DNA from 4 places in the Streptomyces sp. NPDC001848 genome. Region 1 is predicted to be linked to each of the others. Evidence: riboswitches for the same ligand, from Rfam matches in the RefSeq annotation. Region 1 holds a riboswitch; each other region holds the start of a gene.
The links. A riboswitch is a leader RNA that binds a small molecule or an ion and turns the genes downstream of it on or off. The one in region 1 is predicted to bind thiamine pyrophosphate.
Positions count from the first base shown of each region.

Region 2: another riboswitch for thiamine pyrophosphate. It lies ahead of thiO (glycine oxidase ThiO); the one in region 1 lies ahead of ACFYZJ_RS08000 (purine-cytosine permease family protein).
Region 3: another riboswitch for thiamine pyrophosphate. It lies ahead of ACFYZJ_RS21745 (thiamine ABC transporter substrate binding subunit); the one in region 1 lies ahead of ACFYZJ_RS08000 (purine-cytosine permease family protein).
Region 4: another riboswitch for thiamine pyrophosphate. It lies ahead of thiC (phosphomethylpyrimidine synthase ThiC); the one in region 1 lies ahead of ACFYZJ_RS08000 (purine-cytosine permease family protein).

Region 1 is NZ_JBIATP010000003.1:382,735-387,705, reverse strand. It holds gene thiD (bifunctional hydroxymethylpyrimidine kinase/phosphomethylpyrimidine kinase) at 1-451, opposite strand, end outside; gene ACFYZJ_RS08000 (purine-cytosine permease family protein) at 448-1,842, opposite strand; TPP riboswitch at 1,834-1,927, opposite strand; gene ACFYZJ_RS07995 (jacalin-like lectin) at 2,015-3,346, opposite strand; gene ACFYZJ_RS07990 (endonuclease) at 3,578-4,234, opposite strand; gene ACFYZJ_RS07985 (DUF3140 domain-containing protein) at 4,242-4,580, opposite strand; gene ACFYZJ_RS07980 (Dps family protein) at 4,624-4,971, opposite strand, start outside.
Region 2 is NZ_JBIATP010000002.1:288,851-293,821, forward strand. It holds gene ACFYZJ_RS04395 (thiazole synthase) at 1-522, opposite strand, end outside; gene thiS (sulfur carrier protein ThiS) at 526-726, opposite strand; gene thiO (glycine oxidase ThiO) at 723-1,922, opposite strand; TPP riboswitch at 1,920-2,032, opposite strand; gene ACFYZJ_RS04410 (NAD(P)/FAD-dependent oxidoreductase) at 2,170-3,396, shown strand; gene ACFYZJ_RS04415 (Rv2175c family DNA-binding protein) at 3,533-3,898, shown strand; gene thiE (thiamine phosphate synthase) at 4,102-4,752, shown strand; gene metF (methylenetetrahydrofolate reductase [NAD(P)H]) at 4,872-4,971, shown strand, end outside.
Region 3 is NZ_JBIATP010000010.1:153,676-158,646, forward strand. It holds gene ACFYZJ_RS21740 (ABC transporter permease) at 1-1,144, opposite strand, end outside; gene ACFYZJ_RS21745 (thiamine ABC transporter substrate binding subunit) at 1,120-2,163, opposite strand; TPP riboswitch at 2,292-2,397, opposite strand; gene rlmN (23S rRNA (adenine(2503)-C(2))-methyltransferase RlmN) at 2,431-3,537, opposite strand; gene ACFYZJ_RS21755 (hypothetical protein) at 3,663-3,980, opposite strand; gene ACFYZJ_RS21760 (hypothetical protein) at 4,246-4,731, shown strand; gene ACFYZJ_RS21765 (DUF6881 domain-containing protein) at 4,735-4,971, opposite strand, start outside.
Region 4 is NZ_JBIATP010000009.1:51,969-56,939, forward strand. It holds gene ACFYZJ_RS19660 (hypothetical protein) at 1-722, shown strand, start outside; partial or broken gene ACFYZJ_RS19665 (AraC family transcriptional regulator) at 827-947, shown strand; gene thiC (phosphomethylpyrimidine synthase ThiC) at 1,066-2,862, opposite strand; TPP riboswitch at 2,855-3,011, opposite strand; gene ACFYZJ_RS19675 (YibE/F family protein) at 3,083-4,489, shown strand; gene ACFYZJ_RS19680 (SsgA family sporulation/cell division regulator) at 4,589-4,971, opposite strand, start outside.

The sequences.
Region 1 (4,971 bases):
CCGAGATGCCGGTCAGCTCCGCGACCTCGTCCAGATTGGGCGTCGTCACCGTGGCGAGCGGCAGCAGCCGGGTCCGTACGGCGTCCAGGGCGTCGTCGGCGAGCAGCCGGTCCCCGTGCTTGGAGACGCTCACCGGGTCCACGACGACCGGCGCGGACACGTCCGCGAGCAGGTCGGCCACCGTCTGGACCAGCGCGGGCGAGGCGAGCATGCCCGTCTTGACCGCCTGTACGCCGATGTCGTCGACGACGCTGCGGTACTGGGCGCGCACCGCCTCCACCGGCAGCTCCCATGCCCCCTGCACTCCCACCGAGTTCTGCGCCGTGACCGCGGTGATCACGCTCATCCCGTGGGCGCCGAGCGCCAGCATGGTCTTGAGGTCGGCCTGGATGCCGGCGCCGCCGCCGGAGTCGGAGCCGGCGATGGTCAGGACACGGGGCGGCGCGGTCATGCGCGGCCCTCCTCTCGGACGCGCAGCGGGGCGTAGAGCGTGAGGGCGACCAGGAACGCCACGTAGTAGGAGACGTCGGCGCCGTGCAGCGCGTGGGCGACCGGGCCCACGTACAGGCCGGTGTCCATGAACGGCACCGCCGCGGCGAAGGCGCCGACGAACGCGAGGAGCGGCGGCCACGGGGAGCGCGGCCGGGCGGTCTCGGCGGCGAGGTCGACCGCGGTGCCGCGCCGCACCAGCCAGTCGACGACGACGATCGCCACGAACCCGGGGATCCAGTAGCTCACGAACAGCAGCACGTTCTGGAAGCGGGCGGTGGTGTTCGCCGCGTGCATCCACAGCACCAGCGGGAAGCCCAGCAGCACGGCGAGGGCGGCCGCCACCGGACGCGGCAGGCGGACCCCGACGGTCTGCAGCGCCAGGGAGCCGCTGTAGTCGTTCATCGCGTTGCTGGCGAGCGCCGCCAGCGCCACGGCCAGCAGCCCGAAGGCGCCGGCCGCGCCACCGCCCAGGACATGGTCCACGCCCGCGGCCGTCTGGTCGGTCAGCACCGAGGCGCCCCACAGCCCGAGGACCTGCACGGCCAGGAAGGACACCACCAGACCGAGCAGCGTGCACCAGAACATCCGGGCGCGTGAGGTGGTGCGCGGCAGATAGCGGCTGAAGTCGCTGGCGTACGGCGCCCAGGACAGTGACAGGCTGAGCGCGATGGTGCTGGTCAGCACGAAGGCGCCCGCCCGGTCCGCGCCGTGCGCGGTGCCCGTCCAGGCGGGGTGCACGCTTCCCTGCATGCGCAGGGCGATCAGCGCGAACGCGGCCGCCAGCACGAACGTCATGACGATCTGCAGCCGGTGGATCGCCTCGTAGCCGAGGACCCCGAGGGCTCCCTGCGCCAGCATCACCACCAGGGCGCCCAGCCAGAACGGCCAGCCCGCGAGCCGTGCCAGCGCGTCCCCGCCGAACAGCCCGATCAGCGCGTCCCAGGCGATCGAGGACAGCCACTGCAGCACCCCGGGCAGCACCACCGCACGGCCGAACGCCAGCCGGGCGAGCGGCAGCTGGCCGGCTCCGGTGCGGCTGCCCCAGGTGCTCAGGTAGGCGGTGGGCACCGCGCCCAGCACCGTGCCCAGGACGACGGCGGCGAGCGCGGTGGTGAAGTCCAGGCCGAGCGCGATGCCGATGGTCCCGGTGAACACGCCGGTCATGGTCAGATTGGGTGCGAACCACACGGTGAACAGCCGACCCGCCCCGCCGTAACGATTCGTCTCGGGGACCGGCTCGATGCCGTGCCCCTCGACCCTGAGGTCGCCGGGAGCGGTGGGCATCCGCCCGTCGAAGACGGTGCTCCGGCCGCCGGTGGGCAGTCCGCCCGAGACATGCGCCGATGGCATGAAAGACATCCCTCCGCCAGTACGAACTGGTTCAGGTTCGACGGGTGTGATCTCAGCCCGCAGGTGGGCACCCCGTGTCCGGTACGGCGGCAAGACTAACCCGAGGACCGGAATCAGCCATACGCAAGGGCCGCTGCCCGGTCAGCGGCCCTGGACGTGTCGTGCCGGCGCGTCAGCGCCGGGTGTAGACGAAGCCGATCTTGTCGACCTCGTCCCCGGCGCGCCCGTGGAACCCCGCGATCTGCCAGCCCCAGGGCGCCGTACGGGTCACGCAGTCGGAGGTGGTGGTGCCACCCGCCAGGCTGCGGCCCAGGTTGGTCGTGAACTTCGCGGAGAAGATCCTCGAGTGGCCGTCGTACTGACCCTCGCACAGCTGTGCGCTCGTCACGTACTCGTCGCTGCCCAGGGCGAGTGCGGACGCCGTGCCGCCGGTGCCGCCGTGGACGAGCGTGGTGCCGCCCGCCAGCGTCAGGCCGACCTGGTCGACACGGGAGCCGCTGCGCAGCGATATGCCGGTCGCGCGGGCGCCGGCCGGGACGCTGTCGATGTCGTTGTAGTAGTCGCCGTGCGGGCCGCCGAACTGGTCGCTGAGCTGGAAGGCGGAGTCGCGCGCCCAGCTGAACGTGGCGGTGATCGGGTCGTGGTCGGAGAGCATCTTGCCGTCGTCGGTGAGGAACTCGGCGTGCTCGTTGTTGTAGGCGGTGGCCTTGAGGGAGACCAGCTTGCTACTCCGGTAGAGGATCTTGTCGACGACCTCGCAGCTGTTGGTGACCGCGTTCTCGTCGCACAGCAGCGGGTCGCTGCCCTTGACGGGCGGGGTGCCGCCGCGTACCAGCTGGACCCAGGCGTCGGTGAGGCCGTTGGCGGCGGCGAACTCGGCGATCGTGTCGCCGGAGCGCGTGTAGCGGGTGTTGGTGTCGCCCATGACGACGACGGCGTTGCCCGCGGAGTGGGTTGTGATGAAGTCCGTCAGCTGGTTGAGGTTGTCCGCGCGCGAGGCCAGGTCGCCGTCGTTCGTCCCGGCGTTGGTGTGCAGGTTGTAGAAGTCGACGTAGACGCCCTCGGCCAGGCGCTCCCGCATGAACGTGAAGCCCTTGGGGGTGAGGCAGTCGCCCGAGTCGTACTGGCACGAGTTCCAGTGCACGCGCTCGAAGTCGTCGGTGTCGTAGGGGATGCGGGACAGCGTGTTGAGCCCGCTGCCGACGCCGGCGCCGCCACTGGTGGGCGTGCGGTACGGGTGGGAGTCGGCGGCGTACAGGTACGCGTGGTAGTTGAAGTCCTCCTGCACCTGGACGATGTCGTACGGGCCGAGCCGCGAGCCGATCGCCGTGGTGCTCGGCCGGCGCGGTGTCGGAGCGCTGGAGAGGCCCTCGGGCAGGCCGGCGACGTTGTAGCCGAGCACGCTGAACGTGCCCGAGTCGGCCGCCGCCGCGGTGGGCGCGGTGGCCGTGAGTCCGCCGAACGCGGCGGCGGCCGCCGCGAGGGTGGCGAGGAGTCTGCGCATGGGGAACGGCTCCTGGGGGTGGCGAAGGGAGTGTTGCGCGCATGCCAAAAGTAGCGGCGAGGGACCGCTGGGGGAACGCGCTTTCTGCGGTCCGGGTGAAGATTTCACCAGGCGGTCGCCGGGGAGTCGACGACGCCGAGCGGCGCGGGCGGTGTCCACGGCGCCCGGTGGGGGACGGCACGGGGCGCGGGCTGCCTGACAACTGGTCCTCGGCAGGCCCGCGGGCCACCCTCACGCCGCGTGCTCCCGCACCTCCTCCGCCAGCTTCTTGTCGAGTGCCGCGCGCACCAACGCCGCTGCCAGCACCGCGGGTTCGGTGTCCTTCGCCAGCTTCACCAGCTTCTCCGGGTCCTTGGGCAGCCCCAGCCGCTCCGCCCCCGACAATGCCTTCGCGTCGAGGTAGGGTGCCACCTCCGGCCACACGCGCTGCACCTCGCGCAGGAAGATGTCCGCGCCGGCCGGGCCGATACCCGGTATCTCCTGCAACAGCCGGCGCAGGGCGGCGACATCCCCGTCGGCTTCCTTCCGCAGCCGCCGCAGGTCTCCGCCCCAACGCTCCCTCACCAGTTCGGCTCCCTGGCCGAGTTGGGTCGCCGTCCGCTCGTCGTAGCGCCGGTAGCCGCCCCGCCCCAGCGCGTCGACCCGCTCCTGCCAGTCCGCCTCCGTCATGCGGCGCGGATCCTTCAGACCCGCCTCCTCGAGCGCCCGCACCGTGGCGAGGGCGATCGAGGAGCGGATGCGGGCACTGAGCAGCAGCGCCATCAGCAGCAGTCGGTACAGCGGCTGCGGGGCGTCCTTGAGCCGGATCCCCGCCTCCTCGGCGTAGGTCTGACCGTGTTCGCCGACGAGTTCCCCGATCACCTCGGCGGCTCTGTCGTCGCGGCCCATGGCGGCCTCACCGTGACGCCTTGAGCGGGTCGTGCCCCAGTGTCATGAGCCGGTGGCGCCGGTGCTCGTCCTCGGCCTGCGGCTCGTTCTCCACGTCCACCTCGGAGGTGACCGTGTCCACCACCTTGCGCATCACCCGGACGTCGTCGTCGGTGAGATCGGTGCGCCGCTTCTGCAGGATCGACAGGACGTGCCGCCCGGTGGGCGTGCCCGCCTCCTCCGGCAGCGGCTCGCTCTCCTCCTCGGCGTCCCGGACCCGCAGCCAGGCCGCGAGTTCCTGGGAGGTCATGTTCACCACCCGGTGAAAGTCCTCCCACAGCGCGTCCATCTCCAGGGCGTCGGTCATGGCGTACTCCTCTCCACCCTCGACGGTTCGGCTCCGCGCCGGCTCACTCCTCGCGCGGCCAGTTCTCGGCCTCGAACATCCAGCGCTGCTTCTCCAGCTCCGCGGTGATCCCGATCAGCAGGTCCTGCGTGACGGGATCCGGCTCCGCGGTGGCGTCGATCCGCTTGCGCAGCCGCCCGATCGCCGCTTCCAGCGACTCCACCATCAGACCCACGACCTCGGTGTCGCGCAGCCAGCCCTCTTTGGCGCCGGGCAGGCCGTAGACGGACGCGATCGTCTCCGGGCGGCCGTCCGGCGGCACACCGAGCGCGGAGGCACGCTCGGCGACCGTGTCGGCGTACGAGCGTGCCGTGGCGACCACCTCGTCGAGCTGGAGGTGGATCGAACGGAA
Region 2 (4,971 bases), on a different contig from region 1:
CACGATCAGCTCGAAGTTGTGCGGGTTGCGGATGCCGAGCCCGGACCCGATCGGGGAGCCCAGCGGCATGATCGCGGCGCAGCCGACGTCCTCCAGCTTGCGCGCGAGCACAGGGTCGTCGTTCGTGTACGGCAGCACGGTGAAGCCGTCGTCCACCAGCGTCTCGGCCGCCTCCAGCAACTCGATCGGGTCCGGCAGCAGGGTCCGCTCGTCGGCGATGACCTCCAGCTTCACCAGGTCCGTGCCGAGCGCCTCGCGCGCGAGGCGTGCGGTGAGCACGGCCTCGCCCGCCGTGTAGCAGCCCGCGGTGTTCGGCAGCACCCGGATGCCCAGCTTGTCGAGCACGGACAGGACCGAGCCGTGCACCGAGGCGTCGACGCGCCGCATCGCCACCGTCGTCAGCTCCGTACCGGACGCCACCAGCGCCCGCTCCAACACGTCCGGACTGGGCGCGCCACCGGTCCCCATGATCAGCCGGGACGAGTAGGTCGTACCCCCGAGGACGAAGGGATCGTCAGCCATGGGTCAGCCTCCTTGGACGGCGGTGAGGACCTCGACGCGGTCTCCCTCGGAGAGGGACGTCGACGCCCACTGCGTGCGCGGGACGACGGTTTCGTTGAGGGCGGCGGCCACGCCCGAGGGGGCCGCGGTCAGGCTCCGCACCACCGCGTCGAGGGCGGTACCGGGAGCGACCTCGCGGGTCTGCCCGTTGACCGAGATGTTCATGCGGGCTGCTCCGTGAGTGCGGCGGCGGTGAAACGCCGGGGGGTGAAGGGGCGGGCCTCCTCCGGGAGCTGCCCGGTGGTCAGCACATGTGCCATGACGTCACCGGTGACCGGGGTGAGCAGGACGCCGTTGCGGTAGTGGCCGGTGGCCAGCAGCAGGCCCTCCAGCTCCGTGGGTCCGAGCAGCGGCGCGTTGTCCGGGGAGCCCGGGCGCAGACCCGCCCGCGTCTCGGTGAGCGGCAGTTCGGTGATCCCGGGCACCAGCTCGTGCGCGTCCCGCAGCAGCTCGTACACCCCACCCGCGGTGACCGTGGTGTCCCAGCCCAGTTCCTCGCTGGTGGCGCCGACCACCAGCTCGCCGTTCTCGCGCGGCACGAGGTAGATGGCGCCCCCGCGGACCACGGCGCGCACCGTACGGCTCAGGAACGGCGCGTACCGCTCCGGCACGGTCAATCGCAGCACCTGTCCCTTCACGGGGCGTACGGGCGGCAGGACGTCGTCCGGGACGCCCTCGAGCCGCCCGCTGAGGCTGCCTCCGGCGAGAACGACCTGCCCGGCGGCGAGCTCGGTGCCGTCGGCGGTCCTGACCCCGGCCGCCCGGTCCCGCACCACGGTGAGCCGCTCGGCCCACACCCGGTGGAACACCACTCCGGCGCGTTCACAGGCCGTCACCAGGGCCGCGGCGAGACGGCGCGGGTCGATCTGGTGGTCGCCGTCGACCCTGAGCCCCCCGCGCACGCCCGGCGCGAGCATCGGCTCCAGCCGGCGGCACTCGCGCCCGCTCAGCCACTCCGACTCCAGCCCCGAGCGCTGCTGCAGGGCGTGCAGTTCGCGCAGCTCGGCGCGGTCGTCGGCGTCGAGAGCGACGGCGAGCGTGCCGCAGCGGCGGTAGCCGAGGTCCTGACCGGTGGCCTCGGTCAGCTCGGCGGCGAAGTCCGGGTAGCGGCGCGCGGACTCCAGGTTCAGACCGAGCAGCGTCTGCTCGCCGTAGTGCAGCTCGGTGACGGCGGCCAGCATCCCGGCGGCCACCTGCGCGGCTCCGCCGCCCGGCTCCGGGTCCACCACGGCGGTGGCGAACCCGCGCCGTGCCGCCCGCCAGGCGGTCACGAGCCCGATGATCCCGCCCCCGATGACGAGGACGTCCGACACGGTCGACGGTCCGTGGGGTGTCGACGGTTCGTCCGGTGTACGCGACATGGGCGTCCAGCCCCTCCCTTCGCCGGCATGACCCGGATCAGGTTCGTACGGTCGGAGGCCGTCCCAGCCTCCCTCTCAGCCCGGTGCGCCGGGCTCCCGCGAGTGCTTACGGTGGCCACCCTAGCCCTCAGGGCATCGGCCTTGTAAGACAGCCTCCCGCGGCTCGGCGCGCTGTGGAGGACGTCACTCAGCACGCCCCCTGACTGACAATTTGTCAGTTGTCTATGGTGATCAGGTGGGCGATCAGGTGAGCGAGCAGACGCAGGCACGGGGCGGTACGGCACGGCGCGTCGTCGTTGTGGGTGCGGGCATGGCCGGGGTGCAGACCGCGGTCGCCCTGCGCGAACAGGGCTTCACCGGCAGCGTGACGCTGATCGGGGCGGAGCCGCACCAGCCGTACGACAGGCCGCCGCTGTCCAAGGCCGTGCTGCTCGGCAAGGCCGAGGGCTCCGCCTTCGACGTGGACTTCGAGGGGCTGGGGATCGAGCTGGAGCTGGGCCGGGAGGCGACCGGCCTGCGCCCCGAGGACCATGAGCTGGACACCGAGCGGGGCCCCGTCCCGTACGACGTCCTGGTCGTGGCGACCGGTGCGGAGCCGATCCGGCTGCCGGGCGCGGAGGGCGTCCCCGGGGTGCATCTGCTGCGCACGCTCGACGACGCCGAGCGGCTGCGGCCGGTGCTGGCCCGGCAGCACGACATCGTGGTCGTGGGCGCGGGCTGGATCGGCGCCGAGTTCGCCACCGCCGCGCGCGAGGCGGGCTGTGCGGTGACCGTGGTCGAGGCGGCGGACCGGCCGCTCGCGGGGGCCCTGCCCGCCGAGGTCGCGGCGCCGATGACGGCCTGGTACGCGGACAGCGGGGCGGAACTGCGCACGCACGCGCGCGTGGAGCGCGTCGAGCCGGGCGCGGTGGTGCTGGACGACGGCTCCCGGGTGCCGGCCGGAGCGGTGGTGGTGGGCATCGGGGCCCGGCCCGCCACGGCCTGGCTGGCCGGGTCCGGAATCGAGCTCGGCGTGCACGGCGAGGTGCTGGCCGACGACCATCTGCGCACCTCGGTGCCGGATGTGTACGCGGTCGGCGACTGCGCGTCCTTCCCGTCGGGCCGCTACGAGGAGCGCCTGCTGGTCCACCACTGGGACAACGCCCTTCAGGGGCCGCGCACGGTGGCCGCGAACATCATCGGTCAGACGCCGGTGGCGTACGACCCGGTGCCGTACTTCTGGTCGGAGCAGTTCGGCCGGTTCGTCCAGTACGTGGGCCACCACGCGTCCGCCGACACGACGGTGTGGCGCGGGGACCCCGCAGGAGCGGCCTGGACGGTCTGCTGGCTGCGCGCGGGCCGCCTGGTGGCCCTGCTGGCCGTCGGCCGTCCGCGGGACCTGGCGCAAGGGCGCCGCCTGATCGAATCGGGCACCCCCATGGACCCGACCCTGTTGTCGGACCCGTCCCGTCCGCTGAAGGAGGCGACGTCGTAGGCGGCGGCGCCGGACGCCCCCGCCGCCTTCGCACCCCACGGAGCAGCACCCCGCCCGGCGGTACTCACCCCTCCGGCTAACCCCGCCGGAGGCGCCCCGCTTCCGACTGTCAGTCCCGGATGGCACGCTTGATCCCGTGACCGAGATTGACGCAAAGATCGATGCTCTCGTCCCCGCCTGGCTCACCGTGCCCGACATCGCGGAAGCCCTCGGTGTCGAGGTGACCCGCGTACGGCAGCTGGTCAAGGAGGGCCAGCTCATCGCCGTCCGCCGAGGCGAGAACAAGGCGCTGCACGTCCCCGCCGCCTTCATCGACGGGGACAAGGTGGTCAAGGGCCTGTCCGGCACCCTGACCCTGCTGCGGGACGACGGCTTCACGGTCGAAGAGATGATCGAGTGGCTCTTCACCCCCGACCCGACCCTGCCCGGTACCCCCGCGCAGGCTCTCCGCGAGAATCGCGGCACGGAGGTGAAGCGCCGCGCGCAGGCGCTCGCCGTCTGATCCGATCCAGCCCGATCGGACCTGACCCGATCGGACCTGACCCGATCGGACCTGACCCGATCGGACCGGTTCCGGTCTGATCGGGCCCGCAGACAAGAACAACCGTCCGGCGTACGGGCCGCGGGCCACCGGGACACGCCCCCGGCCCGGCCGACCGCACCCCGCCGCGGCCCGTACGCCACCGACAACGGGGGAACACCACCGTGCCCGACACCGCCCGCACCGCCCGGCTCGCCGACGCCCGCGTCTACCTGTGCACGGACGCCCGCAAGCGCCAAGGCGACCTCGCCGAGTTCCTCGACGCGGTCCTCGCCGGGGGCGTCGACATCGTGCAGCTGCGCGACAAGGGCATGGAGGCCGCCGAGGAGCTGGAGCACCTGGAGGTCCTCGCCGAGGCCTGTGCCCGCCACGGCAAGCTCCTCGCGGTGAACGACCGCGCGGACGTCGCCCACGCCGGCCGCCCCGACGTCCTGCACCTAGGCCAGGGCGACCTCCCCGTCCCCGCGGCCCGCGCCATCCTCGGCGACGACATCCTCATAGGCCGCTCCACGCACTCCGAGACGGAGGCCGAGGCCGCCGCCGTCCAGGAGGGCGTGGACTACTTCTGCACCGGCCCCTGCTGGCCCACCCCCACCAAGCCCGGCCGGCACGCCCCCGGTCTCGGCCTGGTCCGCCACACCGCCGCGCTCGGCACCGACCGCCCCTGGTTCGCCATCGGCGGCATCGACCTCGGCAACCTGGACCAGGTCCTCGATGCCGGCGCCCGCCGCGTGGTGATCGTCCGCGCGATCACGGAGGCGGACGACCCGGGCGCGGCGGCGGCCGAGTTCGCCAAGCGGCTGCGCTCCGCGTAGGGGTGCCCGGAGGCCGGTCCTGCCCCCGCGTTGTCCGAAGGGTGGACAACAAGTCGGCAATTCGGGCAAATACCCACTGTCTGGTTGGGGGACCGGCGCCCCCTGGCTAACCTGCGACTATGGCCCTCGGAACCGCATCCACGAGGACTGATCGCGCACGGACCGTGCGCGACATCCTCGCCACCGGCAAGACGACGTACTCGTTCGAGTTCTCGGCGC
Region 3 (4,971 bases), on a different contig from region 1:
GCCGGCCGGCGTCCCTGCGGGCGAGGGCCGCGGCGGCGAGCGATCCGATCAGCACCGCGATGAGGGTGGCGGCGACGGCGTACTGGAGCGAGTTGCCGATGGCGTCGACGGGCGGGACGAGGAAGGTGCTGTCGTCGGAGCGGGTCAGCGCCTTGTAGTAGGCGAACCCGGGCGCGTCGAGCGAGCGCTGGAGAAGGACCGCGAGCGGCAGGACGAGCAGGAGGGCGACCGTGGCGAGGACCGCGCCGAGCAGCGCCCACTGGCCGGCCCCGCGCGGCCTGCGCGCCGTGCGCGACGCGTCGACCAGCCTGAGCGCGCTCTCCCGGCGGCGCACCGTCCACGCGTGCAGCCCGAGGATCGCGCCCACCGTGACGAACTGGACGATCGTCAGCACGGCGGCGGTGGACAGGTCGAAGATCTCCGAGGTCTGCCGGTAGATCTCCACCTCCAGGGTGGAGAAGGTGGGGCCGCCGAGGATCTGCACCACACCGAAGGAGGTGAAGGTGAACAGGAACACCATCAGCGCGGCGGCGGCCACGGCGGGGCCCAGCGCGGGCAGCGTCACCGTCCGCCAGGACGCGAGCCGGGAGGCGCCGAGCACGCGCGCGGCCTCCTCCTGGCGGGGGTCGAGCTGTGCCCACAGCCCGCCGACGGTGCGGACGACGACGGCGTAGTTGAAGAAGACGTGGGCGAGCAGGATGGCCCACACGGTGGTGTCGAGTCGTACGCCCCACAGGTCGTCGAGGAGTCCGCCGCGGCCCACCAGCGCCAGGAAGGCGGTGCCGACGACGACGGTGGGCAGCACGAACGGGACGGTGACGACGGCACGCAGCACCTGCCTGCCCGGGAAGTCGTAGCGCGCGACGACATACGCGCCGGGCAGCGCGATCAGCAGGGTCAGGGCGGTGGAGGCGAGCGCCTGCCAGGTCGTGAACCACAGCACGTGCCGGATGTCCGGCTGGGCGAGCACATCCACGACGCGCCCGAACCGCCATGCTCCGTCCGCCTTCAGACCGCGCGCGAGGATCGCGGCGACGGGGTAGGCGAAGAAGACCGCGAAGAACGCGACGGGCAGGGCCATCAGCCCGAGCCGCGCCGCGTTCCCCCGCCTGCGTGGGGTCACTTCAGTACGAGCGACGTCCACGCCTTGACCCACTGGTCACGGTCGGCTGCGATCTTCGTGGGATCCATGGTCTCGGGGCTCTTGGCCGCGGGCCCGTACTCGGTGAACTCGGCGGGCACCTTCGCGCCCCTGACCACCGGGTAGACGAACATGTTGAGCGGCATGTCCTCCTGGAACCTCCTGCTGATCAGGAAGTCGATGAAGGCCTTGCCGCCCTTGGTGTTGTGGGCGCCCGTCAGCAGGCCGGCGAACTCGATCTGGCGGAAGCAGGTGCCGGTGGCGACACCGGTCGGCGCGGTCTTGGGGCGCGGCTGGGCGTAGACCACCTCGGCGGGCGGCGAAGAGGCGTAGGAGACGACGAGCGGCCGGTCACCCTTGGCCTTCCTGCCCCCGGCGGAGCCGGAGAACTCCTGGTCGTACGCCTGTTCCCAGCCGTCGACCACCTTCACACCGTTGGCCTTGAGCTTCTTCCAGTAGCCCTGCCAGCCGGTGTCGCCGTACTTGGCGGCGCTGCCGAGCAGGAAGCCGAGGCCCGGCGAGGAGGTGGCGGCGTTCTCGGTGACGAGGAGGTTCTTGTACTGGGGCTTGACGAGATCGTCGAACGAGGTGGGCGGGGTCAGCTGGTGGTCGGCGAAGTACTTCTTGTCGTAGTTGACGCAGATGTCGCCGTAGTCGATGGGCGTGACCCGGTGCTTGCCCTGGTCCAGCTGGTACTCGGTGCCGACCTGGTCGAGACCCTTGGCCTCGTACGACTGGAACAGGCCGTTGTCCAGGGCCCGCGACAGCAGCGTGTTGTCGACGCCGAAGAACACGTCGCCCTGTGGGTTGTCCTTCGTCAGGATCGCCTTGTTGACGGCCTGGCCCGCGTCGCCGTCCTTGAGGACCTTGACGGTGTAGCCGGACTCCTTCTCGAACGCCGCGATGACGCTCTTCGAGGCGGCCCACGAGTCGTGGCTGACGAGGGTGACGGTCTTGGAGTCGCCGCCGCCGGCGCTACCGCCTCCCGAGCCGGACGACCCGCACGCGGACAACGTGACCATGCCCAGCCCGACGACCACGGCCGCGAACTGCCTACCGGTAATGCTCAACTGATTCCTCCTGGGGGTGACCAGGAAGAGACGCGGCCCTGCCCGGGACCTTTCGTCGGTTCCCGGGCAGGGCGCAACAGCTCGAGTGAAGACCGAACTCCCTACCCAGAATGACCTGGGCGAGGTTCAGAGGGTCTGCGGTCGACACCGCACTCTCAGCGCTGTGGCGCTCCCCTGTCGGAATATGAAGATGTACGTACTGATGGAACAGCCCTCAGACTACCGCTCGGTGGCGGCGAGCTGACCGCACGCCCCGTCGATCTCCTGACCACGGGTGTCGCGGATCGTCACCGGTACACCATGGGCGGCGATCGCCTCGACGAACGCCTTCTCGTCCTCGGGGCGGGAGGCGGTCCACTTGGAGCCTGGCGTCGGGTTCAGCGGGATGAGGTTGACGTGCACGGGCTTGCCCTTGAGCAGCCGGCCGAGCAGATCCCCACGCCACGCCTGGTCGTTGATGTCCCGGATGAGGGCGTACTCGATGGACAGCCGACGCCCGGACTTCTCGACGTAGTCGAACCCGGCGTCGAGGACCTCGCGCACCTTCCACCGCGTGTTGACGGGGACGAGGGTGTCGCGCAGCTCGTCGTCGGGGGCGTGCAGGGAGATGGCGAGACGGCACTTGAAGCCCTCGTCGGCGAACCGGTGGATGGCCGGCACCAGTCCGACCGTCGACACGGTGATACCGCGCTGGGAGAGCCCGAGCCCGTCCGGCGCGGGATCGGTGAGCGCCCGAATCGCACCCACGACGCGCTTGTAGTTGGCGAGGGGCTCGCCCATGCCCATGAAGACGATGTTGGACAGCCGCGCCGGCCCACCGGGGATCTCACCGTCACGCAGGGCCCTCATCCCGTCCACGATCTGGTGCACGATCTCGGCCGTGGACAGATTACGGTCGAGACCGGCCTGACCGGTGGCGCAGAAGGGGCAGTTCATGCCGCAGCCCGCCTGCGAGCTGATGCACATGGTGACCCGGTCCGGGTAGCGCATGAGCACGGACTCGACGAGCGTGCCGTCGAACAGCCGCCACAGCGTCTTGCGGGTGGTGCCCTGGTCGGTCGACAGGTGCCGCACGACCGTCATCAGCTCCGGCAGCAGCGCCTCCTGCAGCTTGGCGCGGGAGGGCGCCGGGATGTCGGTCCACTGCTCCGGCGCGTGCGCGAACCGCGCGAAGTAGTGCTGCGAGAGCTGCTTGGCGCGAAACGGCTTCTCGCCGATCGCGGCGACCGCCTCCTTGCGCTCGGCGGGCGAGAGATCGGCGAGATGCCGCGGCGGCGTCTTGGCTCCGCGCGGGGCGACGAAAGTGAGTTCTCCGGGCTTAGGCATGGCTCAACCAGTGTCGCAGATCCAATCGGGTGACCTGCGGCTGTCGCTCGCTACGACTGTCGTTAGTAGTCGTCACCGGTCGCCACTGAGCGGCCTCGGACGGCCCAGAGACGGCCCAGCGAAGATCACTCGTCGGCCGCCAGCCACTCATCGAGCCGGACCTCGACCTGGTGGTTGTGGGCGGCGCCCCAGATGACCTCCCCACATACGGAGGCCCCAAGGGCCGTGAGGTCCATCCCGCGCGGCATGGCCGTGATCTCCGCCAGCGCTATGGCGTTCGGCACGCCGTCTATACGTATGAAGACCCCGAACCGCTGGCGACCGACGACCTCACCCGTGATCCGGGTTCCTACAGGCAGGGCCGCGACGGTTGCCGCCCAGCTCGACCGGACCGCGTCAGCGGCCGGCACTTCAGGGCCCGTGGGCCACGCGTACTCATCCATCGCTAGATCATGACGCCCTGGAACCGGTGCTTAGAAGATGCGGGCATGCCGTGGTGAGCCGGTCAGATCGCCTCGTCCCCGCCACCGCGCGGAGCCGCTGAGCGCTGCTGCCGTCTGCCGTCGTTGCCATCAGCGCTGCCGTCATCGCGTTCGCCGCATAGTGCTGCGGTCGCTGCTATTTGTGCGGCAACGGGTACCGCGTCACGAATTTCGGAGTGGTCCATCGCCGTGATATGCGGGTCGATCGGAGCGAGAGCATGGTCAAGTGGACATAGCGACGCACTTGCGCAGCCTCATGGGCTCCTTGTCCCGGGAAAGCGGCGTCTTCGGACACGTGGTCACTACGGCCGGCACATCTGCTCCTGAACTCGTGCGCGAAGTGGCTGCAGAGGCGGAACGGACCTGGAAGGACTACGCCGTCGCGGGGGCCGTCGGTCCTGACTCACCAGATGAGGTCGAGGTGGCGCTCTCACGGATCGGCGGTGACCGTGCTGCGGACCTCCTGACCTACCTGGCGGCTGAAGACCTCGTGTTCCCGGCGACGCCACGCCGCGACCGTGCGCATGCTCACCGAGCGGCTGAGCGGGTCGTGCGCCTGCTCGGCTACCAGGCCGACTGGTACACGAACATCAGTGATCTCTCGCTCCAGGCACGCGCGTGGAACCCCGTCACCCGACATACCTTCGACGGAGTCGTCGCGGGGGTTGGAAATGGCTTCGCCGTGGTATTGCTGCAGGTCGGCGAGGACTAGGGCCTACGGCAGCGCGCCTCTTGCTGCCGCCCCTGCCTGCTCGAACTCCTCGGCCGGGATGACAACGGCGGTGAACTCCTCCTGCTCGTTGATCTCCTCAAGCGGCGGCACAGGCACCTCTCCTAACATGGTGCTCGGGCTCCACCGCGACTCGTCCGCCCAATCGAGCCGGCCATCACGGAATACCTCGGTCTTGCGGACCTCGTACCGGTCTTCGCCGACCTCGCTGAGGATCTCCAC
Region 4 (4,971 bases), on a different contig from region 1:
CCATGGCGCTGAACGCCACCGCCCTCATCACCGCGGCGGCGGCCACCGAGTACCAGCACTACGTCACGGTCCGCGAGGAACTGCGCCGACCGGCGCCGTCCACCCCGATCGTCCAGGACAGCACGTCCGGCTCCCCGGAACCGGACCTGGACGCCCTGGGGCTCGCAGCTGCCGTGGGAGAGGCCGCCGCGGGCGCCGGGACCGGGGCCGTCATCGCCGTCCTCGCCCCCTTCCTCGCGGGTGCCGCCGCGGCGATCTTCCTGCTCGTGGGGTACATCCTCAAGATGGTCAAGCCCGATCAGGCGTTCGCCCGGACACTCCTGACCACCGGCTGGGTCTTCGGCGCGGTGACCGCGGCGTCGATCCTGGTCGCCGCGATCGGCCTGCTGCTCACCGCCCTGCGCAACAGCTCCTCGAGGCAGGACGCGGACGCGTCGGGCACGTTGACGACGGAGGTGGCCCGGGCCAGGGAGGCCTGGCACGATGCGCTGCTGGAGCGCGGCATCCTGCCGTTCCTCCGTGAGGCGCTCAGCGACCCGGGCACGGCCGCGATGACCCGGAAGGCACCGGAGACGACCGCCGGCCGCATCCCGCACCTCGGCTACGACCGCCCGGGGTTCAGCAGCCCCGACAGCGGCCCGGCCACCGGTACGCGCCCCAGCTTCACCAGCCCGGACTTCACGAGCCCGGACTTCGGGGGGCCGGAGCACAAGCCTGAGTGACGGGGCCGGCCGACGACCGGCCCCATCGGACAAGTCCCCAGCCGGAACGCCCACCACCGGACCGTGACTCCCACAGCGGCGGGCCTGGACGGCTGCACCATGCCACGGAATGGTTCCCCATCCAACCCGTATGCGAGCCGGCCGGGGCCCGAGATCCTGCGCACCCGGCCGTCGCAGGACGGCCCGGAATCGGACACGCGGCTGTGGGCCCCGGTGGAACGGGCCGCTGTCCGACGGCTGTGCGCCCGGCGGTCCGTGTCGACCCCAAGGGGCTCGACACGAACCGCCGGGAGACACCGAACGCCTGCGGCGTCCCGAGTCGGCGCCCCGATCGGCCCCGGCGTCAGTCGGCGATCGGGAGGTACACCCGGTTCCCCGCCTCCGCGAACTCCTTCGACTTCTGGAGCATTCCCTCGGCGATCTCGTCGGCCGTCGCGCCCTCGGCGACATCACCGCCGAACCGCTCCGTGATGCTCTGACTGATCTTCATCGAGCAGAACTTCGGCCCGCACATCGAGCAGAAGTGGGCGGTCTTGGCCGGTTCCGCCGGGAGGGTCTCGTCGTGGAAGTCGCGGGCCGTGTCCGGGTCGAGGGCCAGGTTGAACTGGTCCTCCCAGCGGAACTCGAAGCGCGCGTCGGACAGCGCGTCGTCCCACGCCTGCGCACCCGGGTGGCCCTTGGCGAGGTCGGCCGCATGCGCGGCGATCTTGTAGGTGATCACGCCGGTCTTGACGTCGTCGCGGTTGGGCAGGCCCAGGTGCTCCTTGGGCGTGACGTAGCAGAGCATGGCCGTACCCCACCAGGCGATCATCGCGGCGCCGATACCGGAGGTGATGTGGTCGTATGCCGGCGCGATGTCGGTCGTCAGCGGTCCGAGCGTGTAGAACGGTGCTTCATCGCAGATCTCCTGCTGAAGGTCGATGTTCTCCTTGATCTTGTGCATCGGGACATGCCCCGGGCCCTCGATCATGGTCTGTACGTTGAAACGCCGGGCGATCCGGCCGAGTTCCCCGAGCGTGCGCAGTTCCGCGAACTGTGCCTCGTCGTTGGCGTCCGCGATCGAGCCGGGCCTGAGGCCGTCGCCCAGCGAGTACGTGACGTCGTAGGCCGCGAGGATCTCGCACAGTTCCTCGAAGTTCTCGTACAGGAACGACTCCTTGTGGTGGGCGAGGCACCACGCCGCCATGATCGAGCCGCCACGCGAGACGATGCCGGTCTTGCGGTTCGCGGTCAGCGGTACATACGGCAGGCGCACGCCCGCGTGCACCGTCATGTAGTCCACGCCCTGCTCGGCCTGTTCGATGACCGTGTCCTTGTAGATCTCCCAGGTCAGCTCCTCGGCCTTCCCGTCGACCTTCTCGAGGGCCTGGTAGAGCGGAACCGTGCCGATCGGCACGGGGGAGTTGCGCAGTACCCACTCACGCGTGGTGTGGATGTTGCGGCCGGTGGACAGATCCATGACCGTGTCAGCGCCCCAGCGGGTCGCCCAGGTCATCTTCTCGACCTCCTCCTCGATGGAGGAGGTCACCGCGGAGTTGCCGATGTTGGCGTTGACCTTCACCAGGAACCGCTTGCCGATGATCATCGGTTCGATCTCGGGGTGGTTGACGTTGGCCGGGAGAACCGCGCGGCCTGCCGCGATCTCCTCGCGCACCACCTCCGGGGACACGTTCTCCCGGATGGCGACGAACTCCATCTCGGGCGTGATCTCGCCGCGGCGTGCGTACGCCAGTTGTGTCACCGCCTTGCCGTCGCGGCTGCGGCGCGGCTGACGTGGCCGCCCCGGGAACACCGCGTCGAGGTTGCGCAGTCCACCCCGCGGCGAGGTGTGCTTGATCCCGTCGTCCTCGGGGCGAACCGGACGGCCCGCGTACTCCTCGGTGTCACCGCGGGCGGTGATCCAGTTCTCCCGCAGCGGGACCAGGCCCCTGCGGACATCTGTCTCGACGAGCGGATCGGTGTACGGGCCGGAAGTGTCGTACAGCGTGACGGACTTCCCGTTGGTGAGGTGCACTCGACGGACCGGCACGCGCAGGTCGGGGCGTGAGCCCTCGATGTACGCCTTGTGCCAGCCGATGGACTGTCCGGCCTCCTGGTCGCCCTCAACGGAGGCAGGCGTGCGTACGTCCTTGTTGGTCATGTGACCTACTCCCTACGCCGGCATTACCCGGTAACAGGTTCAGCGGTCGACGCAGCGGTTTCCGCCCGTCGATGTTCCACGTGAAACATCGCGTCTGCGGAGGTCAGCGCCCTCTCAGCCCGGTGCTCCGAGCTCCCGCGTGTGCAAAGGTCCTCCCACGCTAGCGTCTCTTTGCGCGGGCTGAACAGTGGGCCTCATGCCTTCTTGCGATGATGCCTCGGTGACCACGACACAGCATCCGCCCCCCTACCCACCGCCCGACCCGCCCCATGGCCACCGCCAGGGCGACGGACACGGCCCCGGACAGAGTGCCGGCCATGGGCATGCACCGAGCGGTGGGCACGGCCACTCCCACAGTCATGGTCCGGCGGCCCCCGTGTCGCGGCACCTGCGCAGGGTCATCGCCGCGATCCTCATCCCCTTCACGGCAGCCGTGGTGGTCGGTCTCGTCGTGCTGTGGCCCGGCGGCGTGCCGTCGCACAAGCGCACCGGCGTCGGATTCGACCGGCAGACACAGCAGGCCACGGTCACCAGGGTGGTGCAGGTGGACTGCAAGTCCGTGAACGCCTCGGGCGACACCCCGACCGGCGACACCTCCACCGCCGAGGGCTCCTCGGCCCAGCAGCAGTCGACCGGCACCTGTAAGAAGGCGACGGTCCGCGTCGACACGGGCAAGGACCAGGGCCGGACGTTCACGGAGATCGTCCAGCCGGACCAGTCACGGCAGTTGCATCAGGGCGAGAAGGTCGTGGTCGCGTACGAGCCGTCCGCCCCCAGGGACCTGCAGTACTCGGTGGCCGATGTGAACCGCAAGGTCCCCATGGCGCTGCTGGCCGGCATTTTCGCCGTGGCCGTGGTGGTCGTGGGGCGGATGCGCGGTGTGATGGCGCTCATCGCCCTGGCCGTCAGCTTTCTGGTGCTGAGCCTGTTCATCCTGCCGGCGATCCTTCAGGGCTCGAACCCGCTGCTCGTGGCCGTGGTCGGCGCCAGCGCCATCATGCTGATCGCCCTCTACATGTGCCATGGGCTCTCGGCGCGCACCTCGGTGGCGGTGCTCGGCACGCTGATCTCCCTGTCCCTGATCGGTGTGCTCGGATCCCTGTTCATCGGCTGGGCGGCGCTGACCGGCAACACCGACGACAACACGGGCCTGATCCACGGCCTGTATCCGGGGATCGACATGAGCGGCCTGCTGCTGGCCGGCGTCATCATCGGCTCGCTCGGTGTCCTCGACGATGTGACGGTGACGCAGACGTCGGCGGTGTGGGAGCTCCACGAGGCGAACCCCTCGATGGGCTGGCGTGGTCTGTACCGTGCGGGCATTCGCATCGGCCGCGACCACATCGCATCGGTCGTCAACACGCTCGTCCTGGCGTACGCGGGTGCCGCTCTACCTCTGTTGCTGTTGTTCTCGATCGCGCAGAGCAGCGTGGTCACCGTCGCCGACAGCGAGTTGGTCGCGGAGGAGATCGTGCGCACGCTCGTCGGTTCGATCGGCCTGGTCGCCTCGGTGCCCGTGACCACGGCGCTGGCCGCCCTCGTGGTCGCCGCCGACCGCTCGGACCGGTCCGCCGCTCCGGCCGCCGTACCGGCCCGCAGTGGACGGGGGAGGCGCCGCAGGCACTGAGGGCGCCCGAGCGCTGGAGGCCGCACCGCAGAAGCGTTACGGCACCCACCGCGCCCCACGCGCCGCCGCGAGGAACCGTTACAGCACGGAAGCACGGCCTCAGCCCGCGCTCTGCTCCTCGGCCAGGATCCGGTCCAGCGCCTCGTCCAGATGGGCGTCGAAGTCGGCGAGGGAACCCTCCTGGCCGAGCGGCACCAGCTTGTCCGTACGGTCCAGGAACGCGACCAGCGGCACCGCCCCGGACCGGAACAGCGCCCGGTCGGCACCCACCTGCAGCCGGATCAGCACATCGCCGAAGGTGTCCGGCTCGGCGGGCGCGATGTGCACATCGCCGTCGCCGCACGGCCGGCCCACCCCGTCGACCAGCAGCTCGCGCCCGAACGCCCAGGTCACGGGCGCGTCCCCGGGCAAGTGGAAGGTCAGCCGCACGGCATAGGGATCACAGGTCTCGTAACACAGCTCCACCGGAATGCGGAACGAGA